Regions from separate parts of the Modestobacter lapidis genome, predicted to be linked through region 2. Evidence: riboswitches for the same ligand, from Rfam matches in the RefSeq annotation. Region 2 holds a riboswitch; the other holds the start of a gene.

Region 1 (11,053 bases), on a different contig from region 2:
CCCGCCAGATCGGAGTCCTGGGCGACGGCTCCCCAGAAGGCCAGGTACGGGTCGTCCCAACCCGGGTCCCGGAGCTCGACGGAACAGCCCAGGCCCTCGAACACCGTGGCGGCCGCCGAGACCACGCTCCTGACCTCGGGGGCGACCGCGGCGTAGCCCCAGTCGAGGCTGAGCGCGACCCTCAGCCCACGAACGTCCTCCGCGATCGCATCGAGCCAGTGCACGTCGGCGCAGGGGATGGAGTGCCGGTCCCGGGGGTCCGGCCCGGCCATGACACTGAGCATGAGGGCCGCGTCCGCGACCGTCCGGCTGAGCGGGCCGATGTGTTCGAGGGATTCCCAGCTCGAGAACCCGGGGTACCGCTCGTCCCGGCACCCGGGGTAGAGCGGAACACGACCCATGGACGGCTTCATGCCGAAGATGCCGCACAGGGCCGCCGGGATCCGGACCGAGCCACCACCGTCACTGCCGACGGCGACCGGGCCGAGTCCGGCAGCGACCGCCGCCCCGGAACCCGAGCTCGATCCTCCCGGCGTGAGCTCGGTGTTCCACGGATTGCGGGTGGTCTCGAAGACCGGGTTGTGGCCCACGCCGCTGTAGCCGAATTCCGGGACGTTGGTCTTGCCGATGGTGATGGCGCCGGCCGCCCCCAGCCGTTCGACGACGACGTCGTCCTCCGCCGGGACGAAGTCCCGGTAGGCCATGGACCCACCCGCTGTCCGGATGCCCGCCGTGGACACGAGGTCCTTGATCCCCAGCGGAACCCCCGCGAGGGGGCCGACCTCGTCGCCCCGCATGATCGCCTGCTCGACCCGGCGGGCCTGCTCGCGGGCCAGCTCGGGCGTCGGGGTGCAGAACGCGTGCAGGTGCGGTTCCAGGGTCTCCATGCGCTGGAGGACCACCTCGGTCACCTCGACGGGGGACACGTCCTTGTCCCGCACCAACCGGGCGAGCTCCACCGCGGTGCTCCGGCCGATCTCCACACTGTTCATCGGGCTGCCTCTCCTGTACTCGACGGTCGTTCCTGTCTCAGAACCGGGTGACGACGGCGATCCCCGGCTCCCGGCCGACCGCGGCCAGCGCCGGCCCGGCGTCCGCGAGCGCCAGCTCCCGGGTGACCAGCAGGTCCGGGCGCAGCCGGCCGGCCGCGATCAGCGACAGCATCGGCGGGTAGTCGGCCGCGGCCATCCCGTGGCTGCCCAGCACGGCCAGCTCGCCGGCGACGACGAGCTCCATCGGGATCTCGGGGCGGCCGACGGCCGGCGGCAGCAGGCCCACCTGCACGTGCCGCCCGCGGGGGCGCAGGCCGCGGATGGAGTTGACGCAGGTCACGGCCGAGCCGGCGGCGTCCAGCGACACGTGCGCGCCGCCGCCGGTCAGCTCGGTGACCGCGCCCGGCACGTCCGCCGTCCCCGGCACGACGTGCTCGGCGCCCAGCTGCCGGGCCAGGTCCAGCGCGGCCGGGGAGACGTCCACGGCCACCACGCGGGCGCCGGCCGCGACGGCGACCTGCACCGCCGACAGCCCCACCCCGCCGCAGCCGTGCACCGCCACCCACTCACCGGGGCGCACCCGGGCCACCCCGGTGACCGCGCGGAACGCGGTCGCGAAGCGGCAGCCCAGGCCGGCCGCGGTGCCGAACGCGAGCTCCGGGGGAAGCGCGACCAGGTTGACGTCGGCGGCGTCCAGGGCGACGAGCTCGGCCAGCGACCCCCAGTGGGTGAACCCGGGCTGCGTCTGGCGCAGGCAGACCTGCCCGGCACCTTCCCGGCAGGGTGCGCAGCGCCCGCAGGCGCAGACGAAGGGCACGGTCACCCGGTCGCCCACCACCCAGCTGCGCACCCGCGGCCCGACGGCGGCCACGGTGCCGGCCAGCTCATGGCCGGGCACGTGCGGCAGGACGACGTCCGGATCGTGCCCGGACCAGGCGTGCCAGTCGCTGCGGCAGATGCCGCTGGCGCCCACCCGGACGACCACGCCGTCCGGCGCCGGCACGGGGTCGGGTACCGACCGGACCGTCAGCGGCCCGCCGAACTCCTCGAACACCAGCGCGCGCACGGCAGTCAGCCTGCCCGACCGCCCCGAGAGGGCCAAAATCGCGACTTTGGCCCTCTTCGGGGAGCAGCCGGTCCACCGGCCCGCCCAGGAGGGCCGATTGTGCCGCCGTGAGCGCAGCTCCTAAGATCATCGACGGCTCACGAGAGGCAGCGACAAGCACCTGGCTGGCTGCCCGGCAACCTCAACTCCGTCTGAGGTGCTCCAGGGGAAGAGCTGGCCGGGCGGCAACCGCCGCCCGACAACGGACGGAGTCCCTCCGAACGGGTCTCCCGACCTGCAGAGGAGTGCACCGATGTCCGACGTCGACAAGACCGCCTGGAGCTTCGAGACCCGGCAGATCCACGCCGGAACCGCGCCCGACCCCACCACCGGGGCCCGCGCACTGCCCATCTACGCCACCACCGCGTACCAGTTCCGCGACACCCAGCACGCCGCGGACCTGTTCGGCCTGGCCGAGATGGGCAACATCTACACCCGGATCATGAACCCGACGCAGGACGCGCTCGAGCAGCGCGTCGCCTCGCTGGAGGGCGGCGTCGCGGCGCTGGCGGTGGCCAGCGGGATGTCGGCGACGACGCTGGCGCTGCTCAACGTCGCCGAGGCCGGCGACCACGTCGTCGCCTCCGCCTCGCTCTACGGCGGCACCTACAACCTGCTGCACCACTCGCTGCCCAAGCTGGGCATCACCGTCTCCTTCGTCGAGGACCCCGACGACGCGGCGAACTGGCAGTCGCTGGTGCAGGACAACACCAAGGCCTTCTTCGCCGAGTCCATCGGCAACCCGAAGGGCGACGTCCTCGACATCGAGACCGTCGCCGGGGTGGCGCACCGCAACGGCGTGCCGCTGATCGTCGACAACACCATCGCGACGCCGTTCCTGATCCGGCCCTTCGAGTTCGGGGCCGACATCGTCGTCCACTCGGCCACCAAGTACCTGGGCGGGCACGGCACCGCGATCGCCGGGCTCATCGTCGACGGCGGGACGTTCACCTGGACCGGCGGGAAGTTCCCCGGCTTCACCACGCCCGACCCGACGTACCACGGCGTGGTCTACGCTGACCTGGGTGCGCCGGCCTACGCCCTCAAGGCGCGGGTCCAGCTGCTCCGCGACCTCGGCCCGGCGATCTCGCCGTTCAACGCGTTCCTCGTCGTGCAGGGGATCGAGACGCTGTCGCTGCGGATGGAGCGGCACGTGGCCAACACCGTCGAGGTGGCGAGGTTCCTCGAGGCCCACGACGAGGTGGACCGGGTCAACTACCCGGGGCTGGCGTCCTCGCCCTGGCACGCGGCCCAGCAGAAGTACGCGCCGAAGGGGGCCGGTGCGGTGCTCACCTTCGAGCTGCACGGCGGCACCGAGGCCGGCCGGCGCTTCGTGGAGGCCCTCGAGCTGCACAGCCACGTGGCCAACATCGGCGACGTGCGCAGCCTGGTCATCCACCCGGCGTCCACCACGCACTCCCAGCTCACCGCCGAGGAGCAGCTGACCACCGGGGTGACCCCGGGCCTGGTGCGGCTGGCCGTCGGCCTGGAGGGCATCGAGGACATCCTGGCCGACCTGGCGGCCGGGTTCCGCGCCGCCAAGGGCGCCTGAGGTGGCGGCCGGGTCCGGCGGCTGGACGCCGGCGGACCCGGCCGGCGACCGCCACTTCCTCGACCTCGACCCCGACCGGCCGTTCGTGCTCGAGCGCGGCGGCGCGCTGCCCGCCGTGCGGGTGGCGTACGAGACCTGGGGCACGCTCGCGCCCGACGGCGGGAACGCGGTCCTGGTCGAGCACGCGCTGACCGGTGACAGCCACGTCACCGGCCCGGCCGGGCCCGGTCACCCCACCGCGGGCTGGTGGCCCGACCTGATCGGCCCCGGGTCACCGCTGGACAGCGACCGGCTCTTCGTCGTCTGCGCCAACGTGCTCGGCGGCTGCCAGGGCACCACCGGCCCGTCCTCGACCGCGCCGGACGGCCGGCCCTGGGGCTCCCGGTTCCCCGAGGTGACCATCGCCGACCAGGTCGCCGTCGAGGCCGCCCTCGCCGACGCGCTGGGCATCGCCCGGTGGACGGCGGTGCTCGGCGGCTCGATGGGCGGCATGCGCGCCCTGGAGTGGGCGGTCGGCCGGCCGGAGCGGGTGGAGCGGCTGTTCTCCATCGCCGCGTGCGCCGTCGCCAGCGCCGACCAGATCGGCACCCAGACGACCCAGCAGGCCGCGATCCGCAGCGACCCGGCCTGGGCCGGCGGGGACTACCCGCGGTCCGGCGTCCGGGCGGACGCCCCGGTCACCGGGCTCGGCATCGCCCGCCGGATCGCCCACCTCACCTACCGCAGCGGCGTGGAGCTCGACGCCCGCTTCGGCACGGTGGTCCAGGACGACGGCCGTTTCGCCGTCGCCTCCTACCTCGCCCACCACGCCGCCAAGCTGGCCGCCCGCTTCGACGCCGGCAGCTACGTGGTGCTCACCGAGGCGATGAACAGCTGGGACGTCGGCCGGGGCCGCGGCGGGGTCGAGGCGGCCCTCGCCCGGGTGACCGCGCGCTCGGTGGTGGCCGGCGTGGACTCCGACCGGCTCTACCCGCCGGCCCAGCAGCAACGGCTCGCCGACGGGCTCGGCGTTCCGCTGCACCTGATCAGCTCCCCGTACGGCCACGACGGTTTCCTGCTGGAGACCGGTGAGGTGGGCGCGCTCGTCCGCCGGCTGCTGCGCGCCTGAACCGGGCCGGCGGTGATCGTCAGGCGGCTCGGCGGAACGTCGCCTACTGTCGGGGAGCGCCGACCGCGCGATGTCCACCCTCGCCGTCGGCGAACTCCGGACTGTTCCATGCCACCCCAGCAGAGAGGCGGCGATGTCCGCTCACGTCCTCGACGAGGCGACCGACCCTCGTCCGACCGACCCGGCCGGTTCCCGGCGCACCCCCCGCCCGGCCGGCCGCTCGGAACGCAACCGGCAGGTCAGCGTCTACGCGGAGCTGTCCGCCCGGGTCCGGGACGCCGGGCTGCTCGACCGGCGCCGCGGCTGGTACGTCACCCGGATCGGCCTCACCGTCGCCGCCTTCGCCGGCGTGTGGGCAGCCGTCGTCGCCGTGGGGAACTCGTGGTGGCAGCTCGGCCTGGCCGCCGTCCTGGCGCTCGTCTGCGCCCAGTTCGGCTTCCTCGGCCACGACACCGCGCACCGCCAGGCCTTCGGCTCCCACGCGGTCAACGAGTGGTCCGCCCGGGTGCTGTCCTGCGGCTTCGCCGGCATCGGCTACGGCTGGTGGATGGGCAAGCACAACAAGCACCACAACGCGCCCAACCAGCAGGGCAAGGACCCCGACATCTCCTCCGCCGTGCTGGCCTTCACCCCCGACGACGCGGCCGAGCGCACCACCGGCCTGCGCGGCTGGTTCACCCGGCACCAGGGCTGGGCGTTCTTCCCGCTGCTGACGCTGGAGGGCGTGGCCCTGCACGCCAACAGCATCGCCACGCTGGTGCGGCAGAAGTCGATGCCGCACCGCCGGCTGGAGCTGGCGCTGATCGCGGTGCGCCTCGGCGGGTTCGTCGCCGCGGTCTTCCTGCTGATGCCGGCGGGGATCGCCGCGGCGTTCGTCGCCGTCCAGCTGGGCGTCTTCGGCCTGCTGCTGGGCGGGTCGTTCGCGCCCAACCACAAGGGCATGCCGGTCGTGCCGAAGAACGCCAAGGTCGACTTCCTGCGCCGCCAGGTGCTCATGTCCCGCAACATCCGCGGCGGCCGGTTCACCGACTTCATGATGGGTGGGCTGAACTACCAGATCGAGCACCACCTCTTCCCGAGCATGCCGCGGCCGAACCTGAAGCACGTGCAGCCGATGGTGCGCGAGCACTGCGCGGCGCACGGCATCAGCTACACCGAGACGTCGCTGGCCGGCTCGTACCGGCTGGTCGTGCAGTACCTGAACCGGGTGGGCATCGGCGAGCGCGACCCGTTCACCTGCCCGCTGGTGCAGACGATCCGCAACTGAGCCGCCCGGCCCGTCGGCGTCACTGCACCCGGCGGACGGCGCGGTGCTGGTCGAGCCGGTCGGTGTAGCTCGTCGCGTTGAGCCGGATCGCCGTCCGGTCGTCCTCGGTCGTCTCCCGCCGGACCTTGGCGGGCACCCCGGCGACCAGCGAGTTCGGCGGGATCTCCGCGCCCTGCATGACCACCGCACCCGCGGCGATGATCGAGCCCGACCCGATGTGGGCGCCGTTGAGCACGGTGCTGCCCATGCCCACCAGCACGTCGTCGTCGACCCGGGCGCCGTGCAGCACCACGTTGTGGCCCACGGTCACGCCCCGGCCGATGACCAGCGGATGGCCGGGGTCGCTGTGCAGCGTGGAGCCGTCCTGGATGTTGGAGTCCGCGCCGATCTCGATGGCCGCGGAGTCGGCGCGGGCGATCGCGCCGTACCAGATGCTGGCGCGCGGCCCCATGGTCACCTTGCCGACGACGACGGCCGTGGGCGCCACGAACGCCGCCGGATCGATGTCCGGCGCACCGAAGTCGAGCTCCCCGATGTAGCTGTCAGCCACGCTGCTGCTCCTCCGCGAGGCCACGGGCCCTCCCCGCGGCGGCTCCCCTGCTTACCGCAGCGACGCCGGGCCGGCACCGGCGGGTGGTCCGTCGGCGCCCCACTCGGCCAGGAAGGCGGCCGCCGTCAGCTCGTCGAGCCTCGCGGGCGGGCACGTCCGGCAGGTCCGCGGCGCTGGTCACCCCGCCAGGGTGGCCGATGCCGGACGACGGCTCGAGCGCCCCCTACAGGTCGACCTCGGCCAGCACCCGCGGGATCTCCGGCGGCAGCTCGCGGGCCAGGAAGCCCAGCTTGCCCACGCGCGCGGCCAGCCTCTCACCCGCCCGCCCGTGCAGGTGCGCCGCCCACACCGCGGCCTGCGTCGGCTCGGCGCCCCGGGCCAGCAGCCCGGCCACCACCCCGGCCCGGACGTCGCCGGAGCCGGACACCCCCAGCCCGGCCCCACCGCTCTGGTCCTCCCACAGCCGGCCATCCGCGGCGGCGACCCAGCTGGTCGCCCCGCCGAGGCCGACCGCGGCCTGCGCCGCCCCGGCCAGCCGGCGGGCCGCGCCGGCCGGGTCGGCGTCGACCTCCGCCGGGTCGGCGTGCAACGAGATCGCCAGCTCGGCCGGGTTCGGGGTGAGGACGACGTCGCCGCCGAGATGGTGCAGGCAGCCGGGGTCGGCGGTGACCGCGGCGAGCCCGAGCGCGTCCAACGCGACCGGCCCCTGGAGGTGCGGCAGCATCGCCTCCACCAGACCGCGGGTCTCCTCCTCGTCGGCCATGCCCGGCCCGATCAGCACCGCGGAGGCGCTCTCGGCGAGGTCGAGCACCAGCTCGGCCGACGAGGCGCGGATCGCGCCCGCCGCCGTCGACGGGACCCCGCGCACCAGCGCCTCGGGCAGGGAGATCGAGACGTGCGGCGCGACCTTCGACGGGACGACCACCTGCAGCTTCCCCGCCCCCGACCGCAGCGCCGCCTCCGCGGCCAGCAGCACCGCGCCGAGGGTCTCGGTGCTGCCACCGACCACGAGGATCGAGCCGCGGGCGTCCTTGCCGCCGGTCGGCTCGGGCAGCCGCCAGTCGCGCAGCACCTGCGGGGTGACCAGGACGGGATCAGGCTGGGGACGGGACATCGTTCTCCTCGGTCACGGGGGCCTGCGGATCGTCCGACAGGTGCGTAACGCTGTTGAAGTCGACGAGCCGGAAGAGCCCGTCGTCCGCGCGCTCGTAGCGGGTGACCGACGTGTTGGCGACCTGCTCGTCCCGGTCGATCTCCAGCAACCGCGACTCGGCCAGCTCCTCGACCACGTACCGGAACACCATCACCACCGCCTGGTGGGAGAAGCACATCAGCCGCTCACCGTCGTGCCGCAGCGCCTCGGTGGCCAGCAGGCTGCGCACCCGGAGAGCGACGTCGGCCCAGCTCTCCCCGCCCGGGGGCCGGTAGTAGAACTTGCCCAGCAGATCGCGCCGGCGGGCCTCGTCGGGGTACTCGTCGCGGATGCCCTCCCGCGTCATCCCGTCGAAGGAGCCGAAGTCGCGTTCCCGCAGCCGCTCGTCGTAGCGGATCGTCAGCTCCAGGCCGCTGGCCGCCACCGCCCGGTCGGCGGTGGTGGCGGCCCGGGCGAACGGGGAGCTCAGCACGGTCGTCGGCCGCTCGTCGGGGTGCAGGCCGGCGAGCCAGCGGCCCAGCGCGTCGGCCTGCTCCTCGCCGCCCGCCGACAGCGGGACGTCGGGGTCGCGGACGTCGAGCTCGAGTCGTCCGGCGCCGCTCCGCTGGGCCTGCGCGTCGGCCAGGTTGCCCTGGCTCTCCGCGTGCCGGACGAGCCACAGGGCGCTGGGACCGGGTGCGTGCGCCATCGCGCTCCTGCCGTCGGAGGGTGCGCCGCGGGCGCCGTCCGGGCTGCCCTAGCCGATCGTGCCGCCGCCGAAACGGCGCGGCGGGTCTAGGCGGTGACGCGGACGGCCTTCACGTAGCCGCCCTTGTCCACGCTGGTCACCGCGACGGGGCGGCCGGGCACGCTGGCGTGCACCATCTGGCCGTTGCCGATGTAGAGGCCCACGTGGCTGATCGGGGTGTAGAAGAAGACCAGGTCGCCGGGCTGCAGGTCGGCCCGGGACACCGGGACGCCGATGGTCGACTGGGCCCGGCTCGAGCGCGGCAGGGTGATCCCGGCGGCGGCGTAGGCGTACGTGGTCAGTCCGGAGCAGTCGAAGGCGTCCGGGCCCGTGGCGCCGGGCACGTACCGGTCACCGAGCTGGCCCAGCGCCGTCTGCACGGCCGCCCCGGCGGCCGCGGTGGGTGCGGGGGCCGGGTTGGCGGCGTTCAGCACGGGGCCGCTGAGGGTGTTCTGCACCCGCACCTGGTCGGCGGCGGTGAGGCGGGCGAGGTCGGCCTCGAAGCCGGCCAGCTCGTCCTCCAGCACCTCCTTGCGCTCGGCCAGCTCGGCCGCCGCTGCGGTGGCCGCGGCGGCCGCGGCGGCCGCGGCCGCCTGCGCCTCGGTGGCGGCGTCGCGGGCGACGGCGACCCGGGCGACGACGCCGTCGGCGTGCACGGCGAGCCGGTCGAGGGTGGACAGCTGCTGGATCAGGTCGTCGGCCGACGAGCTGGTGAGGAACGCAGCGATCTTGGTCCGGGTGGAGCCGGTGTAGCCGGCGTAGGCGATCGCCCGGAGCTGCGGAGCCAGGGCGTCGACGGCGACCTGGGCCTGCGCGGCCGCCTGGCCCGCGGCCGCGGCGGCGGCCTGCTGCTGCTCGGCGGTCGCCTCGGCCTCGTGCACCTGCTCGTCGATCTCGCGGAGCTGGGCGCCGGCGTCGACGACGGCCTGGCGGGCCTGGTCGGCGGTGGCCGGCGGGGCGGCCGGCGCTAGGCCCGGGGTCAGGACGACGGTGATCCCGGCGGTCACGGCCAGTGCCGCGGCACGGGTCCATCCGCGGGCGGTCGAGCGGGTCACCGGGCCTCCCTCTGCGCTCGCCGCACCCCTGGAGGGGGAGTCAGGAGACCAGCGCGTCGGGACGGAACGTAAGGGCGCGGCGGCGCAGCGTCGGCTCGGCGCGCTCAGACGGGCTCAGTCCCACAAACCTCCTGTCCCACGCGCCACATCCGCCCCGGGAGTCACCCGCGACGACCGTTCAGGAGGTATGAGGCGGTCGGCGACGAGGCCGGTGGCGAGGGAGTAGACGGCCTTGTGCAGCAGGTCGACGACCAGGTCCTGCCGGGACCACGTCCACGGCGGTGATCCCACGCCGGTCGCGTTCTCCAGGGTCTGGTCGGTGGCCAGCCGGACCGAGGCGTGCCAGGCCGAGGCGCGCCAGCCGCGGAGGCCGGCGGCCGACCAGATGCCGCGCAGCGCGCCCAGGGTGGCACCGGTGCCCCAGTGCATCAGATGGTTGCGCACCGGCGGGCGCGCGGACTCGGGGAGCCGCCGTCCGGTGGTCAGCGCGGTGAGCGTGCGGGCCGGCACGTAGGAACTCGGCCGGGCCGTCAGGTGCTGTTCCAGCTTCTCGCCGGCGGTCATCACCGCGACGCCGGCCAGGCCGGCCAGGGCGCCGCGCAGTGCTGCTCGTCCCCACATGGGGACGGGGCTACCCGGGCGACGTCGCGCGGAATCGGCCGTCGGCGCACGTCGGGATGCGCCCGACCGGAGGATTCCGCCGGCCGGGCACCGCGGTGCCCGGGCGACGGGGTGAGCGATCAGCCGGCGGCCGGCTCCTGGGACTCCAGGGCACCGACGGCGGCGACGTCGCGCAGGATGGCCAGCAGCTCGCCGGAGGTCCACGCCTCGCAGCAATCGCACTGGCCGTCCGGGGCGAAGCTGCGGAGGCCGAGGCTGCCGCCGGCCTGGTCCTCGGCGAGGGCCAGCTGGCCGTCGGCGGGGTTCCGGTGGCAGCGGCACCCCGAGGCGCACATGCCCAGCCCCCAGCCGGAGACGATGACCGACGCACCGCTCTCGTGCACGCTGCCGAGCTGGAAGATCGACGGCTTCTGCTGGTACGTCATCTGAGGCTCCCCTCGCCGTCCCTGGCTTGACTGCAGGGAGTGGTCATCGGCTCACGAGAAGTACAGCTGAACTACGCTCCGTACCCGGGCAGACGCGCTGGGACACGCCTACTCGGTGTTTCTTCCAACCCGTACGGCACTCGAGTCCCATGTGCCCCGTTCTCATCCGAGCAGAAACGTCCCGCCCGCAACCGGCAGCGCCCGGGGCGCTGGGCTGCGGCGGCTGTCCGGCGCCGGGCCGGTCGGCCAGAGTCTGCCTGGCAGTGATCTGGACCTCACCTCCGGGTGCCGAACCAGGGGCGATCGCACCCCGGCCCGGTGGACCACGGGTACGCCGGCCGTGGGATGACCGCTCTCCACCGGGGTACCGACCGGCCCATGTCGATGACAGCACCGATGGAGCCCAACCTGCCCGGCGGGGACGACGGCATCCCGGCCGCCGATGCCGGCACGGGCGCACCGCCGCCGGCCGAGGGCTTCGGGATCGCCGGCGAGGAG
Region 2 (11,053 bases):
CAGCACCCAGGGGGCGAGGTGGCGGGGGAGCCCGCCACCGAGCGCGTACCAGACCCACTGGGCCGGGTTCGGGCGTGCACGGTCCACCTGGGCAACGGTAGGCCTTGCCCCAGCGGTGTGGCCGGGATCACACTGCGGCCCGAAGGATCCGTCGGAGGAGGTAGCCGTGCAGATCAGCAACGTGCTCCAGCGCAAGGCGGGCGGACCGGCCGTGGCCACCGTTCCCGGTGGGGCGAGCATCGCCGAGGCCCTGGTCCTGCTGGCCGAGCACCGCGTCGGCGCGCTGGTAGTGAGCGCCGACGGGGTGCACGTCGAGGGCGTCTTCTCCGAGCGGGACGTCGCCCGCGGCCTACGCGAGCGCGGTGCTGCGCTGCTCGACGACCCGGTGCGCAGCGTGATGACGGCGCAGGTGCACACCTGCACGCCGGACACCCGGGTGCTCGACCTCGCCCGGCTGATGACCGAGCACCGGGTGCGGCACGTGCCCGTGGTGGTCGGCGACGAGCTGGCCGGGATCGTCTCGATCGGCGACGTCGTCAAGGCGCGGCTGGACGAGCTCGAGACCGAGCGGGAGCAGCTGGTCGGCTACATCCAGACGGTCTAGACCGCCGGTTGCGCTGCCCCGGTGCCCTGCCGAGATCCTGCCCGGCACCGACGTAAGGTCCTCCGGTGGACGAACGCCGGGTCGGGGTGCTCACCGGGCTGGCGGCCTACCTCCTGTGGGGACTCTTCCCCCTCTACTTCCCGCTGCTCGAACCCGCCGGCGGCGTGGAGATCGTCGCCCACCGGGTCGTCTGGTCGCTGCTGTTCGTCGGCCTGCTGCTCAGCGCGCTGCGGGGGTGGGGCCAGGTCCGCGCGGCCTTCGCCGACCGGCGCACCCTCGGGGTGCTGACCCTCGCCGCGGTGCTGATCGTCGGCAACTGGCTGGTGTTCGTCTACGGGGTGAACTCCGGCCAGGTCGTCGAGACCTCCCTCGGGTACTTCATCAACCCCCTGGTCAGCGTGCTGCTCGGAGTGGTCGTCTTCGGTGAGCGGCTCCGCCGGTTGCAGTGGGTGGCCGTCGGCACGGCCGCCGTCGCCGTCGTGGTGCTCACCGTCGACTACGGTCGCCCACCCTGGATCGCCCTCGCCCTGGCCGGAACCTTCGGCTTGTACGGGCTGATGAAGAAGCTGGTCCGGGTCGAGGCCGCCCCCGGCCTGTTCGTCGAGACCGTCCTCGTCGTCGTCCCGGCCGTCGTGGTCATGGGCATCCTGGAGTTCCGTGGGGCGGCTGCCTTCGGGCACACCGGCGCCGGCAACGCGCTGCTGCTGATCGGATCAGGGATCGCCACCGCCATCCCGCTGCTGCTCTTCGCCGCGGCGGCCCGCCGGGTGCCGCTGTCGACCATCGGGCTGCTGCAGTACGTCAACCCGCTCATGCAACTGGCCATCGGGGTCTTCGTGTTCTCCGAGCCGTTGCCCCCGGCGCGGCTGGCCGGCTTCGCCATCGTCTGGCTCGCACTGGTCGTCTTCACCGTCGACAGCCTGCGCACCGCGCACGGCAACCGGCGGACCGCCGAGACCGCCGTCCCGGCCGGCACCTGATGAGCGGCGACACCGCCACGACCACCGGGGCCGAACCCCGGCCTGCAGCCGCCGGTGTGACCCTGCCCGCACGGGACCTGCAGGTCCTGGCCTTCGAGCGGCAGTGGTGGCGCTTCCCCGGGGCGAAGGAGGCGGCGATCCGCGAGCAGTTCGGCCTCTCCGCCACCCGGTACTACCAGCTGCTCAACACCATCATCGACCGGCCGGAGGCCCTGGCCGTCGACCCGCTGCTGGTCCGCCGGCTGCGCCGGATGCGCGCGGCGCGCCAACGGCGGCACACCGGTCGTGCGCTGGGCACGGACCCCTCGGCGGACTAGCCTCATCACCGTGGGGAGGCATGCGGCGTCGGCGGGTGACGGTAGTCGTTCCCAAGGCGCTGCGGCCGAGGGGCGGCGGACCGCTGCGCCGGCCACCTCCGCACGTCCGGCGATGCCGGTCCCGGCCAACCGGCGCACGCCTCCGGGCGCCGGTGCGGCAGCGCCGACGACGGCGGCCCGCCCGCCGTCCGGTCTCCCACCCCGGCAGGGGAGCAGCGGCTCGACGGGCGCCCAGCCCAGCGCGCGCCCGGCCACCTCGGGGCCCGACACCGACGCCAACGCGGAGACCCTGCCCCGCCGCAGCCGTGCCGAACGACGCCGCGAAGGGCTGCTCCCGGCCGGTGAGGACCCGCTGCTCCGCCGCCTCCCGGGCACACCGCCGCGGCCCGCGCCCAGCACGCCCCCGGGCGGCGGCCGGCGCCGCAGCGACCAGTCCGGCGGCACGGACGTCCCGGCGCCCGGTTCCGGCGTGCCCACCAGCGTCCGCCCGGCCGTCGGACGGCGGCCGGTGCCCGGCTGGGGCGCGGGGACGGCGACGCCAGGGAGTGCGGCTCCCGCACCCCGTCTGCACGACTCCGGCCCCCAGCCCGTGGTCCGCGCCGGGCGCGCGTCCTGGCCCACCGAGAACCCGCTGGACCGCTCGGCCCCGGCCACCTCCAGTGCCCCCAGCTGGACGCCGCCCCCCGCACCGCCCACGCCGCCGGACGGCCGTGGCCCGGCCACGTCCTTCGCCCCGGTCGCGGGGCCGCCCTCGGCGCCGCTGACGTCGCTGGCTCCGGTCGCGGGGCCGCCCTCGGCGCCGCTGACGTCGCTGGCTCCGGTCGCGGGGCCGCCCTCGGCGCCGCTGACGTCGCTGGGTCCGGCCACCTCCTTCGACCCGATCAGCCCTCCGCCGGTGTCCCCGCGCACCGGTGAGCGGCCGACGCCCGGTCCCGGGCGCCGGACGGGCGACGGCATCCGGTCCGGTTCCTTTCCGGCGCAGCCGGCCGCGTGGGTTCCCGCGACCGTCGTGCCGGCCGCCCCCCGGCACGACGAGTACGACGCTCCCCGGTACGACCACCCCCGGCACGACGCCCCCCACCGCGACGCCCCCCACCGCGACGCCCCCCACCGCGACGCCCCCCACCGCGACGCAGCCAGGCACGACGCGCCGACGCCGGTGCCCGGACCGGCCAGCGGCCCGGTCGGGGGCCGCGCGGCTGCCCGGCTGGAGCGGCAGGCTGCCGAGGCCGCCGCGCGCAAGGCCGGTCGCCACGGCGGCGCTGCGGCCGGCCCCTCGCCGGCCGCGCCCCGGCGGTCGGCCGTCGCCGAGCGGGAGGGCGAGCGGACCGGCGCACCCCGCCGGGCGGTCCAGCTGATGCTGGCCATGGTGATCGTGTCCCTCGTGGTGCTCGGCGTGTGGTCGTTCACCTCCCCGCGTACCGACGAGGTGTCGTCGGGCACCCCGGCCGAGGCCACGGAGCAGGTGGCGGCCGAGCCGTCGGCCGACGCCCCGGCCGAGGCCGCACCTCCCGCGGACGTCGTCCCGAGTGCGGCAGCCGTGCCCCCCGGCCCGGTCCGCGCCCCGGTGACCGTGCTGAACAGCACGCGGATCACCGGCCTGGCCGCGTCGATCGCCGAGCAGATCGGGGCCGGTGGCTGGCAGACGCTGGAGCCGGCCACCTACGAGGCGGCCGACGTGGCCGTCACCACGGTCTTCTACACCGAGGGCGACGCCGTGCAGCAGGCCGCTGCCGAGCAGTTGATCGCCCAGTTCCCCGACGTCATCGGCCCGGCGCCCCGGTTCTTCGAGGTCCCCGGCGTCCCCGATCCCGGTCTCGTCGTGGTCGCCACCGGGAACTGGCAGCCCTGACGGCTCCCCGGCGACCTGCTGCCCGGACACGCCGGTCGCGGCCACTCCGGAACCCCTTCGGGCCGCCGTCCGTTGCCGCCCACGTGCGCCCCGTTCCCGGGCCTGCGTCCGCCGGCCCCGGTTCCCACCGCGGCGTCCGGTCGGCGTCGGCCGTCCTGCTCACCGTCCTGCTGGCCGTCTCGTTCCTCGCCCTCGGCGCGACGGCTCCGGCGCGCGCCGCGGAGGGCGTCACCACCGAGGAGGCCCGGGTGCCCTCCGGCACGGGGGTGGACGCCGTCGAACTGGACACCACGCTCTACGTGCCGGCCTCGGCGACGGCTGCCGACCCCGCTCCGGCCGTGCTCGTCGCCCACGGGTTCGGCGGCAGCAAGGCCTCCGTGGCTGCCGATGCCCGGGACCTGTCCGAGCGTGGCTACGTCGTCCTGACCTGGTCGGCGCGCGGCTTCGGGACGAGCACCGGTCGGATCGGGCTCAACGACCCGCGGTTCGAGGTCGCCGACGTCACCACGCTGCTGGACCGGCTGGCCGAGCGGGACGACGTGCTGCTGGATGCGCCCGGCGACCCGCGCGCGGGCGTGGCCGGAGCGTCGTACGGCGGGGCGGTGGCACTGCTGGCCGCGGCCTACGACCCGCGGATCGACGCGATCGCCCCGCAGATCACCTGGCACTCGCTCACGTCGGCGCTGTTCCCCGAGTCGGCCGGCCGGGTGCCGGGCGCCGACACGCTCGCCGCCCGCCCGGTCACCATCGACACCGGGGTGTTCAAGCGGTCCTGGGCCGGGCTGTTCTTCGGCGTGGGATCGGCACCCACCGGTGATGGCGGCCTGCCCGGCGGTCCGGGTGGCTTCGGTGGGGGGACCGGTGCCCCGGCCCCCGACGACGCCGCCCGCGGGAACGGGCCGGCTCCGTCCGCCACCAACTCCTCGGCCGTGGCCCAGGCGCTCACCTGCGGCCGGTTCCAGGCCGACGTCTGCGCCGCCTACCAGGCCGCGGCTGCCACCGGCACGCTCACGCCGGAGGTCGCCGCGGTGCTCGAGCGCAGCAGCCCGGCGCCGGTGCTGGACCGGATCACCGCCCCGACGCTGCTGGTGCAGGGCACCCAGGACTCGCTGTTCGGGCTGGGCCATGCCGACGCCAACGCCCGGGGCATCGCCGCGAACGGCACCCCGGTCAGCGTGGTCTGGTACGCCGGTGGCCACGACGCGTCGGCCTCCGAGCGGGTCACCGCAGACCTGCGGGACCGGGTGGCCGGCTGGTTCGACGTGCACCTGCGCGGCCAGGATCCCGCGCCGGGCCAGGACGCCGGCTTCAGCTACCCGGCGCCGACCGGGCTCGCCGGCGGGCTCAGCGTGCAGGGCGGCTCGCAGACCGTCGACGCCGACGCCTACCCGGGCCTGGCCGGCGCCGACCCGGCGCAGCGCCGCGCCGTACCGGTCGACGGCCCGGCCCAGCCGGTGGTCACGCCGGCCGGCGGCAGCCCGGCGGCGCTCACCACCGTGCCGGGGCTCGGCGCGGTCACCGCCGCGCTCGGCGGTGCGACGATCGAGATCCCCGGTCAGTTCGCCGCCTTCGACAGCGACCCGCTGGTCGAGGCCGTGGACGTCGTCGGCGCCTCGACCGGAACGCTGGCGGTCTCCTCGCCCAGCGGGACGGCGACGCTGTTCGCCAAGCTCTACGACGTGGCGCCCGACGGCCGGATGACGCTGCCCGCCGGGCTGGTGGCGCCGCTGCGGCTGACGGAGCTCTCCACCGACCCCGACGCGCCGACCGAGGTCGAGGTGACGCTGCCGGGCATCGTGCACCGGTTCGAGGCCGGGCACACCATGCGGCTGCTGGTCTCCTCCACCGACCAGGGGTACGCCCTCCCGGCCGAGGCGGCGGTCTACTCCGTGGCCTTGGCGTCCGACGGCGCGGCGCTCGCCGTCCCGCAGGCCGACGGGACCGTCACCGGCACGACCGGGGCCACCCGCTGGTGGGTGCTGCTCGCCGTCCTCGCGGCGCTGGGGCTGCTCGGCTGGCTGGCCGCGGTGCTGTGGGGCCGCCGGCGCCGCCGCCAGCTGTCCGCGGTCACCCCGGACGGGGAGGACGTACCGCTCCGGTTCGAGGGCGTCACGAAGGCCTACAAGGATGGCTTCGTCGCCGTCCGCGACCTGTCCTTCGAGGTCCGGCGCGGGCAGGTGCTGGGGTTGCTGGGCCCCAACGGGGCCGGCAAGACCACCTCGCTGCGGATGCTCATGGGCCTCATCCGGCCCACCGAGGGCACGATCTCGGTGTTCGGGCACGCCGCGCGGCCGGGTGCGCCGGTGCTCTCCCGGCTCGGCTCGTTCGTCGAGGGCACCGGGCTGCAGCCGCACCTGTCCGGCCGGGACAACCTCACGCTCTACTGGGCGGCCGCCGGCCGGCCACTGGCGGACGCGCACATGGAGGAGGCGATCGAGGTCGCCGGCCTCGGCGCCGCCCTCGACCGGCCGGTGCGCCGGTACAGCCAGGGCATGCGGCAGCGGGTGGCGATCGCGCAGGCGATGCTCGGCCTGCCCGACCTGCTGGTGCTCGACGAGCCGACCAACGGGCTGGACCCGCCGCAGATCCACGCGATGCGCGACGTGCTGCGCTCCTACGCCCGGACCGGCCGGACCGTGATCGTCTCCAGTCACCTGCTGGCCGAGATCGAGCAGACCTGCAGCCACGTGGTGGTCATGGCCAAGGGACAGAAGATCGCCCAGGGGACGGTCGAGGAGATCGTCGGCACCGGCGGGGCCGTGCTCATCGGCCTGGCCGACGACGCCGACACCGACCGGGCGGCCGCCGTCCTGAGCGCGCTGCCCGGGGCCGGCCCGGTCGAGCGGACCGACGAGGGCCTGGTCGTCGACCTCGGCCCCACCGGCCGGGCGGCGGCGCTGACCGCGCTGGTCGAGGCCGGCATCGGCGTCGAGCAGCTCACACCGCGGCGCAAGCTCGAGGACGCGTTCCTGTCACTGGTGGGGGAGTCATGACCGACGAGAGGGCCAAAGTCGCGATTTTGGCCGCTACCGGAGCGGTCGCCGGGTACCGGCCGGAGCGCACGCTGCGGCTGGGCGTGGAGCTCCGGCGGCAGTTCAAGCGGCGCCGCACCCTCGGCGTCTTCGCGCTGATGGTCGGGCTGCCGCTGGTACTGATCGCCGCCCTGCAGCTGGGCGCCAGCGAGGAGGCGGCGGAGAACGACCGGGTCAACCTGGTCGACGTCGCCACCGCCAGCGGGCTGAACTTCACCCTGTTCGTGCTGTTCGCCGCCACCAGCTTCTTCCTGGTCGTGGTGTTCGCGCTCTTCTTCGGCGACACCGTGGCCAGCGAGGCGCAGTGGGGGTCGCTGCGCTACGCGCTGGCCACGCCGATCCCGCGGATGCGGCTGCTCCGGCAGAAGTGGATCGCAGCCTTCGTCCTGTCGGTCGCCGCGCTGGTCACGCTGGCCGTGGTGGCCGTGGTGGCCGGCGGCATCGCCTTCGGGTTCGGGGACCTGCAGACGCCGATCGGGCTGACCATCGGCCAGGGCAGCGGCATGGCCCGGCTGGCCGGGATCGTCGGCTACCTCGCCGTCCACCTGCTCGTCGTCGGCACGCTGGCGTTCTGGCTGTCCACGGTCACCGACGCCCCCCTCGCCGCGGTCGGTGGGGCGATCTTCACGATGTTCGTCTTCGCGATCCTCGACCAGGTCGAGCAGCTGGGCAGCCTCCGCGACTGGTTCCCCACCGCGGAGGAGTTCGCCTGGACCGACCTGCTGCAGACGCCGATCGACTCCGGTGACCTGTTCCGCGGGGTGGTGCAGTCGCTGGTCTACGCCGCCGTCTTCACCGCCCTGGCCCTCCGCCACTTCTCCCGCCGGGACGTCACGGCTTGAAGAAGGACCTCGCTGCCCCCCGGGCCCCTACAGCGAGGCCGACACGGCCTGGGCCCAGCCCTCGCCCATCGGGGCGTCGGTCACCGTGGCGTTCGGGACGGCGGTGAGCAGCTCGGCCATCCCCGGAACCCCGGCGCCGTTCGCGGTCACCCACAACCGGCCGACCGCCGGGGCCATCTCCAGGTCGCTGACGCTGTCCCCGATCGCGACGGCGTCCGCCGCGGCCAGGCCGCGCCGGGCGAGGTCCCAGCGGATGGCCGCGCCCTTGGTGATCCCGCGCGGCATCAGGTGGTAGACCCGCGGCGGCAGCGCCTCGGGCAGCAGCGTCATCCGCGGGCCGGCCGGCACCTGGCCGTTGTCCTTGAGGGTCAGCCAGCCCCAACCCCGGTCGGCCAGCCAGCGGTCGACGGCGACGGGGTGCACCAGGCCACGCAGCAGGGCGTCGGCGGTGTGGGTGGCGTGCCAGGGCTCGTGCCACTCGATCCGGCCGGGGTGGGCGGCGAGCAGCTCGTCGACCACACCCAGGGCGGACATGACCGCCATCGGCGTGCGGCCGGTGTGCTCGGCCGGCAGCTCACCGGTGAGCAGGTGCTGCTCCCGGCCGGCCGCCCAGCTGATCAGCGACCCCAGCTCGGCGATCGACCCGTCGGCGGCGAAGATCCGGGCCGCCTCCACCAGCTGGTCGTGGGTGCGGCCGCTGACCAGCACCAACGGGATACCGGCCCGGTGCAGCTCCAGCAACGCGGTGGCCGGCGAGGCGGTCAGGTCGCGGCCCGCGGTGTGCCAGAACGAGCCGCGCGGCCCGACCATGGTGCCGTCGAGGTCGGTGTAGACGATGCGGGTGGCCACCCGCCCATCCTGACCGTCGCGCCCGGGCGGGCCGGGCGCGGGTAGAGTCCCCGGCGTTCCACTCATCCAGAGGGGCAGAGGGACACGGCCCGATGAAGCCCCGGCAACCGCCATCCGCACACCCGCGGAGGGAAGGTGCCAATTCCGTCCCGCGCGGCTCGACGGCCCGGCGCGGGGAAGATGAGGAGGTAGTCGTCGCATGAGCTCGCCCACCCCGACCCTGACCGCTCCCGGTTCTGTCCAGGCAGACGCGACCGCCGGCGGGCAGATCGCTCCGAGTCCGGCCCGCGGCCTGGTCTGTCGCAATTGCGGCGCCACCTTCGGCCTGATCGCCGAGCACGCCTGCGCCGAGTGCTTCGGCCCCCTCGAGGTCGACTACGACCCCGAGCTGATGCGCGCGGTCACCCGCGAGCAGATCGAGGCCGGCCCGCAGAACATCTGGCGCTACGCCGCCCTGCTGCCGGTCGGGCAGGATCCGGCCGACCGGGTGAGCCTTGACCCCGGCCTCACGCCGCTGGTCCGGGCCGACCGGCTGGCTGCCGAGCTGGGCATCACCGGCGGTCTGTGGGTGAAGGACGACTCGGCCAACCCCACCCACTCGTTCAAGGACCGCGTGGTCAGCCTCGCCGCCACCGCGGCCAAGAGCTTCGGCTACACGAAGATCGCCTGCGCCTCCACCGGCAACCTGGCGAACTCCGTCGCCGCGCACGCCGCGCGGATGGGCCTGCCCTCGTTCGTCTTCGTCCCCAGCGACCTCGAGCCGGGGAAGATCGTCCAGTCCGCGGTGTACGGGCAGGCGCTGATCGCCGTCGACGGGTCCTACGACGACGTCAACCGGCTGACCAGCGAGCTCGCCGAGACCGACGAGTTCGAGGACACCGCCTTCGTCAACCAGAACGTCCGGCCGTACTACGCCGAGGGTTCCAAGACGATGGGCTACGAGATCGCCGAGCAGCTGGGCTGGCGCATCCCGGCCCAGGTCGTCATCCCGATGGCGTCGGGCTCGCTGCTGACCAAGGTGGACAAGGCCTGGCGCGAGCTGGTCGCGGCCGGGATCGTCGAGGACAGCGACTGGAGGATCTTCGGCGCGCAGTCGGCCGGCTGCGACCCGATCGCCACCGCCTTCGACAACGGCTGGGACGTCATCAAACCGGTCCGCGCCACCGGCATCGCCAAGTCGCTGAACATCGGCAACCCCGCCGACGGCCCGTACGCGCTGGACGCCGTCCGGCGCACCGGGGGATCGATCGGCCGGGTCGGCGACGACGAGATCGTGGCGGGCATCCGCCGGCTGGCCCGGACCACCGGTATCTTCGGTGAGACGGCGGGCGGTGTGACGATCGCGGTGCTGTGCCAGCTGGTGGAGCGCGGGCTGCTCGACCCGGCCGCGGAGACCGTCGTCCTCAACACCGGCGAGGGGCTCAAGACCCTCGATCCGCTGCTGCCGGTCGTCGCTCCGACGCACCACGTGCAGCCCTCGCTGAAGTCGCTGCGCGAGGCGGGCCTCATCGGGTGAGAACCCCGCTGCCCCCCACGCCTCGCCGGCTCGGCGCGGGACCCTGCAGCAGGCCACCACACCGGGTGAGGCGGCGCGTCGGGACGGTGATCTGCGCCACTGGCTGATGTAGCGTTCCGCGCGGTTCGGGTCCACGTTCGTGTTCGGCGGGCGGAAGAGCTGACACCCGGCTCCCCGTCCCCGGGGGCCGTCCGCACAGAACGTGGGAGCACACGTGGCACAGGGCACCGTGAAGTGGTTCAACTCCGAGAAGGGCTTCGGCTTCATAGCCGTCGACGGCGGTCAGGACGTCTTCGTCCACTACTCGGCCATCCAGATGGACGGGTACAAGAGCCTCGACGAGGGCCAGCGGGTCTCCTTCGAGGTCGTCCAGGGCGAGAAGGGTCCGCAGGCCGACGCCGTCCAGAGCCTGTAGAAGCGCACGTCAGAGGCCCGGTCCCCGTCGTGGGGGCCGGGCCTCTGGCGTGTCCGGAGAGGTTCGGCGGCTGCCTGTTCTTGCACTCGTCGGGGTCGAGTGCCAGACTCGTGACTGGCACTCGGCCACACCGAGTGCCAGCCAGGTCAGAACGGTGAGACACCGGTCGTGGGCCGCAGGAGCGCTCACGCCCGCCGGTGTCGTCCGTCGCGGGCGCCGGAACTGACCAGCCAGCGATCCACGCATGGAGGACATCACCACATGGCCAAGATGATCGCGTTCGACGAAGAGGCTCGCCGCGGTCTCGAGCGGGGGATGAACATCCTCGCCGATGCCGTCAAGGTGACCCTGGGCCCCAAGGGCCGCAACGTCGTGCTCGAGAAGAAGTGGGGTGCGCCCACCATCACCAACGATGGTGTGAGCATCGCCAAGGAGATCGAGCTCGAGGACCCGTGGGAGAAGATCGGGGCCGAGCTGGTCAAGGAGGTCGCCAAGAAGACCGACGACGTCGCCGGTGACGGCACCACCACCGCCACCGTGCTCGCCCAGGCCCTCGTCCGCGAGGGGCTGCGGAACGTCGCCGCCGGCGCCAACCCGATGGCCCTGAAGAAGGGCATCGAGAAGGCCGTCGCCTCGGTTTCCGAGT

What was found. Region 2 has a riboswitch for S-adenosylmethionine ahead of thrC (threonine synthase). Riboswitches for the same ligand answer to the same signal wherever they lie in the genome.
Region 1: it holds a riboswitch for S-adenosylmethionine, as region 2 does, so the genes downstream of both, ACYVG5_RS12105 (bifunctional o-acetylhomoserine/o-acetylserine sulfhydrylase) here and thrC (threonine synthase) in region 2, are expected to answer to the same signal.

What each region holds. Positions count from the first base shown of each region.
Region 1 covers NZ_BAAGVS010000010.1:5,170-16,222, forward strand. The annotation lists gene ACYVG5_RS12095 (amidase) at 1-992, opposite strand, end outside; gene ACYVG5_RS12100 (zinc-binding dehydrogenase) at 1,030-2,058, opposite strand; SAM riboswitch class IV at 2,194-2,309, shown strand; gene ACYVG5_RS12105 (bifunctional o-acetylhomoserine/o-acetylserine sulfhydrylase) at 2,351-3,649, shown strand; gene metX (homoserine O-acetyltransferase MetX) at 3,651-4,757, shown strand; gene ACYVG5_RS12115 (fatty acid desaturase family protein) at 4,891-6,024, shown strand; gene ACYVG5_RS12120 (gamma carbonic anhydrase family protein) at 6,044-6,574, opposite strand; gene ACYVG5_RS12125 (NAD(P)H-hydrate dehydratase) at 6,798-7,688, opposite strand; gene ACYVG5_RS12130 (histidine phosphatase family protein) at 7,669-8,415, opposite strand; gene ACYVG5_RS12135 (C40 family peptidase) at 8,502-9,509, opposite strand; gene ACYVG5_RS12140 (hypothetical protein) at 9,624-10,130, opposite strand; gene ACYVG5_RS12145 (hypothetical protein) at 10,250-10,555, opposite strand; gene ACYVG5_RS12150 (DUF2339 domain-containing protein) at 10,934-11,053, shown strand, end outside.
Region 2 covers NZ_BAAGVS010000014.1:57,618-68,670, forward strand. The annotation lists gene ACYVG5_RS14465 (DUF5313 family protein) at 1-87, opposite strand, end outside; gene ACYVG5_RS14470 (CBS domain-containing protein) at 167-604, shown strand; gene rarD (EamA family transporter RarD) at 670-1,584, shown strand; gene ACYVG5_RS14480 (DUF3263 domain-containing protein) at 1,641-1,901, shown strand; gene ACYVG5_RS14485 (LytR C-terminal domain-containing protein) at 2,014-3,753, shown strand; gene ACYVG5_RS14490 (alpha/beta fold hydrolase) at 3,837-6,746, shown strand; gene ACYVG5_RS14495 (ABC transporter permease) at 6,743-7,627, shown strand; gene ACYVG5_RS14500 (HAD family hydrolase) at 7,655-8,476, opposite strand; SAM riboswitch class I at 8,536-8,663, shown strand; gene thrC (threonine synthase) at 8,676-9,992, shown strand; gene ACYVG5_RS14510 (cold-shock protein) at 10,207-10,407, shown strand; gene groL (chaperonin GroEL) at 10,669-11,053, shown strand, end outside.